Regions from separate parts of the Chryseobacterium sp. MYb264 genome, predicted to be linked through region 1. Evidence: riboswitches for the same ligand, from Rfam matches in the RefSeq annotation. Region 1 holds a riboswitch; the other holds the start of a gene.
The links. A riboswitch is a leader RNA that binds a small molecule or an ion and turns the genes downstream of it on or off. The one in region 1 is predicted to bind thiamine pyrophosphate.
Positions count from the first base shown of each region.

Region 2: it holds a riboswitch for thiamine pyrophosphate, as region 1 does, so the genes downstream of both, VUJ46_RS01470 (hydroxyethylthiazole kinase) here and thiS (sulfur carrier protein ThiS) in region 1, are expected to answer to the same signal.

Region 1 is NZ_CP142422.1:3,188,769-3,191,225, forward strand. Features, by position in the region: gene thiC (phosphomethylpyrimidine synthase ThiC) at 1-1,026, opposite strand, end outside; gene thiS (sulfur carrier protein ThiS) at 1,050-1,256, opposite strand; TPP riboswitch at 1,317-1,417, opposite strand; gene VUJ46_RS13705 (IS5 family transposase) at 1,791-2,457, opposite strand, start outside.
Region 2 is NZ_CP142422.1:336,202-338,658, forward strand. Features, by position in the region: TPP riboswitch at 580-672, shown strand; gene VUJ46_RS01470 (hydroxyethylthiazole kinase) at 808-1,131, shown strand; gene VUJ46_RS01475 (hydroxyethylthiazole kinase) at 1,170-1,523, shown strand; gene VUJ46_RS01480 (thiamine phosphate synthase) at 1,520-1,768, shown strand; gene VUJ46_RS01485 (thiamine phosphate synthase) at 1,785-2,156, shown strand; partial or broken gene thiD (bifunctional hydroxymethylpyrimidine kinase/phosphomethylpyrimidine kinase) at 2,153-2,457, shown strand, end outside.

The DNA.
Region 1 (2,457 bases):
TGCCATGATAGAACCGCCTCGGGAGACAATTCCCGTGACACGCTTTGCTGTTAAATGAATATATCTCAGCAATACTCCCGCATGAATCGTGAAATAAGAAACTCCCTGTTCTGCCTGCTCGATCAAAGTATCTTTAAAAATTTCCCATGTTAAATCTTCCGCAACACCTTTTACTTTCTCCAAAGCCTGATAAATTGGAACGGTACCAATCGGAACCGGACTGTTTCTGATGATCCATTCTCTGGTTTCATGGATATTTTTTCCGGTTGACAGATCCATAATTGTGTCTGCACCCCATCTACATGCCCAAACTGCTTTTTCAACTTCTTCTTCAATGCTTGATGAAACGGCGCTGTTTCCAATGTTAGCATTAATTTTAACCAAGAAATTTCTTCCGATAATCATCGGTTCGCTTTCGGGGTGATTGATATTGTTGGGTATAATTGCCCTTCCTGCGGCAATTTCATCTCTTACAAATTCGGGAGTGATTTTATTTTTCGGCGTTTTTGCGCCAAAACTATTTCCCTGATGCTGAAAAGCCATGTCTTTTGAAACAGCATCCAACTGTTCAATTCTTTGATTTTCTCTAATGGCAATGTATTCCATTTCGGGAGTGATGATCCCCTGTTTTGCGTAGTATAATTGAGTAACTTGTTGTCCTTCTTTTGATACTTTCGGTTTGTGGTTGTAAGAAAAACGCAGGTTGTCTAGTTTTGAATCGGCAAGTCTAGCTTTTCCGTATTCGGAAGTAATTCCGTCCAGAATTTCGACGTCATTTCTGTCTAAAATCCATTGTTCACGGATTCTTGGAAGTCCTTTTTCAATATTAATTTCAGAATTTTCATCGGTATAAGCTCCTGATGTATCGTAAACGGTAACTGCAGGATTGTGTTCCAAAGTTCCGTTGGATAGTTTGGTCGGACTTAGTTCTATTTCGCGCATCGCTACACTGATGGGATGAATTTTCCCTTCAACATAGATTTTTTTTGAGTTCGAAAACGGCGAACGGGTGATGTTATGAGCCATATAATTTTTGTTTTTTATGGAAATTAACCGCCCTGAGTGGCAGTAATAATTAAAATTGAATCTTTGTCGTTGAGAATAGTTTCCGCCCAGAATGACTGCGGAACAATGCGGTTGTTGAGTGCTACGGCAATCCCTTTTTTCTTTTCGGGTAATTCCATAGCGATGAGTGCTTCCAGATTTTCGGGAAGTACTTCGAATTTTTTGGTCGTGTGGTTGATTGTGAGCTCCATTCCTAACATTTTTTTAAATGCACCTTAGGAATGGCCATTATTGTACAATAGAATGTACAGCAAAAGTCATCTACTTTTCCCTACGCTAGTATGATCTAGAAATCAGGTTCAAAGGGTAAAATCTCAGCCCGTTTGTTCAACAGACACCCCTAAAGTGTGGGACGAAGTTAGACATTTTTTTAGAATGGGCAAAATTTTTGGGAAAAGCTGGATGGTGGAGTTTTTTTATGGCCACGAATGCACGAATGGTTTTTTATCTCGCTCAAATACTATTGATTTTCATGGACAATGCTATTTTTTGTTGGTGAATCGCAAGGGCGCAAAGATGTTTTTTAATGCACGATGCTTTTAAGGCGCAAGGATTTTATCAGAGATAAAATTTTGGAACGTATTTTTTATGCCACGAATGCACGAATGGTTTTTTATCTTCCTAAGATGCCACGGATTTTCACAGATTATTGCAAAATATTTTTTTAGAAAGGTTTATGAATCTGCGTTATCTGTAAAATCAACGTGAGAATAATTAGTCGCTCCTTAAAAAGCTGTTTTTTGACTTTGAAAATTATATTTGCCTAAAAAGATTCGGAGAACAAGTTCGAGCCAAAGAAGAATTTGTTGTTTGATTTGATTCAATCTCATCTTCAAATTGTATCCAATCCCTGCTAATAATGCATTATTAATATCTCCAGCCACTCCTTTCAGGAAGTTTAATCCTAAGGAGTGGTTTCTTTTTAAATGAGAGATACAAGGTTCTATGGCTGCTCTTGCCCGGAATCTTAATCTGGCTACTTGTTGCCCATATTTTGTTTTTTCTTTTTTTGCGGGAAGCAAAATTGCTGTTCCTTCCACTTCTTTGATTCCTTTAAATCCTCTGTCTGTAGTGGCTTTCGTAGGTCTTGTTCCGCCAACGGATTTTCTTACCCTCTCACTCTGTGCCAATGATTCTTCAAGAGTTTTACTATCGTGAGGATTGCCAGAAAATCTCTTTACCGAGCTGATGATCCCTGTTTTCCGACCTCTTACTACTGCTACTTTTGTCCCAAACTCGTATGCTTTTCCCGATTTTCCTTTCGCAATACACGCAACTTGTGGCTCGTGAAGACTGTAAATTTTATCTTTCGTGGTACGTTCTTGGGTGAGTGCTTTAAGGTAAATTTTAAAAACGTCTTCGTAGCCTTTCAAAACATCTTTAGGAAGTTTT
Region 2 (2,457 bases), 2.4 Mb from region 1:
GACTTTGCGAAAAGCCAACAGAAATAGCCCCACCCAAGAAAATCCTATCAATCTGTGGGAAATAAAAAATTCGTGCATTCGTGGCGATAATATGCAGCCCTCCATTTTATCAAAGATAAAATCCTTGCGCGCCTTAAAAACATAAAGCATTAAAAAATACCTTTGCGACTTTGCGAAAAGCCAACAGAAACAGCCCCACCCACGAAAATCCTATCAATCTGTGGGAAATAAAAAATTCGTGCATTCGTGGCGATAATATGCAGCCCTCCATTTTATCAAAGATAAAATCCTTGCGCCTTAAAAACATAAAAGCATTAAAAAAATACCTTTGCGACTTTGCGAAAAGCCAACAGAAACAGCCTACCCACGAAAATCCTATCAATCTGTGGGAAATAAAAAATTCGTGCATTTGTGGCAAAAAATACATCTAAACAATTTCTCCCCAAGTTTTGAAATTGATCCCATACCAGTCTTAACTCCTATACCTTTATTCAGCAGTATAATAAGCCTTCTTGAGATCAATTTTTACTCGTTCAGCCTTCTTACATTATAAATTTCATGAAAAAGGGGTATATTTGCTCCACGCTTTAGGGGTATTCTGAAAAGAATTGAGAGAGTCCCTTTGAACCTGATACGGCTCACACCGACGTAGGGAAAGGCAGGAATTCATCTTTTGATGTTTTCTTTTTATTTATTTTCCTAAAGCGCTATAAAGTAAAACGTATATGGAAAATAACTTTTGGAGTTCTATTCAATCGGTCAGAAATCAATCACCGCTTATCCATAACATGACCAATTTACGTGGTTATGAATACGACTGCCAATGCTTTGCTGGCGGTCGGCGCTTCCCCCATTATGGCGCACGCAAAATCTGAAGTCATAGAGATGGTCAATATTTCAGGTGCTTTAGTAGTCAACATCGGGACGCTTGATGAATATTGGAGTGAATCTATGCTGATTGCCGCAGAGGAAGCTTCCCGAATTCAGAAAACATGGGTTTTAGATCCGGTTGGAGCGGGAGCTACGGCTTTTAGAAATGATGTTTTAGCAAAGCTTTTAGAATTCAAGCCAACAATTATACGCGGGAATGCTTCAGAGATTATTGCTCTTGCAAGAAAAATACAGCGATAACAAAAGGAGTAGACAGTACGGCCGAAAGTAATGAGGCGATATCTGCTGCAAAATATCTGATTGAAAAATATCAGTCTGTTGTTTGTATTTCGGGGGCAACAGATATTATTATGAATGGCAATGAAACTTATTTTGTCGATAACGGACATCCGATGATGACCAAAGTAACGGGATTAGGTTGCTCGGCATCAGCGATTGTCGGGGCTTGTGCTGCTGTTTCGGAAAATAAAACAGAAGCCACCATAGCAGCAATGTCACTGTTGGGAATGGCCGGAGAACTGGCAGAGAAGATTTCAAACGGACCGGGGAGTCTTCAGGTCAATATTTTAGATAAACTCTGGAATATTTCTGAACAGGAGTTTTTTGAAAATGTAAATATTTCTAAAAAATGAGTCTAATACGTTCTTTTCCCTATCAATTATATCTTGTGATTTCAGAAAAAGACTGTAAGGGTCGAAATCTTCTGGAGGTTGCTGAACAGGCGATTTTAGGCGGTGTAGACATCATCCAGTTGCGTGAAAAATGGGCTTCCGATGAGGATTTTCTCACCATTGCGCTTCGTCTTAAAGAAATAACCGATAAATATCAAATTCCTTTGTCATTAATGATAATACTTTTGTCGTCCCAAAGAGGCTGACGCTTTTGGAATTCATGTGGGAAATAATGATGTTCAGCCTTCCGTTTTACGTGAAACTTCATTTGAAAACAAAGTGATAGGATACTCCATAGAATATCTGAGCCAGCTTGAAAGCCAGGAGACTGTACTTTCTGATTATTTGGGAGTGAGCCCGATTTTTAAAACAGACACCAAAAAAGATACCGTTACCGAATGGGGACTTGAAGGGCTTTCTAAAATAAGAATGCTTACGGATAAGCCGCTGGTGGCCATTGGTAATATCCATCTGAAGAATGCAAAAGCAGTCATGGAAGCCGGAGCAGATTGTATTGCCGTTGTATCGGAGATTTGTGGTGCAGAAAATCCTCAAAAGGCTGCCTTTAAACTAAAAAATGAAATCCTTTTATGAATAAATATACATATCCTTCCGTTCTTACGATTGCAGGTTTTGACGGAAGCGGCGGTGTGCCGGTATTCAGGCGGATATCAAAACCATTTCCGCTTTGGGCTGTTATGCCACTTCAGTGTTAACGGCTCTGCCAGTACAGAATACACAAGGTGTAAGAAGTATTTTTCCAATTCCTGTGGAAGCAGTCTCGCAGCAGATCAAAGCCATTTTGGACGATATATTTCCTGATGCCATAAAAATAGGCATGGTTCATACTCCTGAGCTGGTTGATGTCATTACGGAAACTTTAGCCCAATACAAA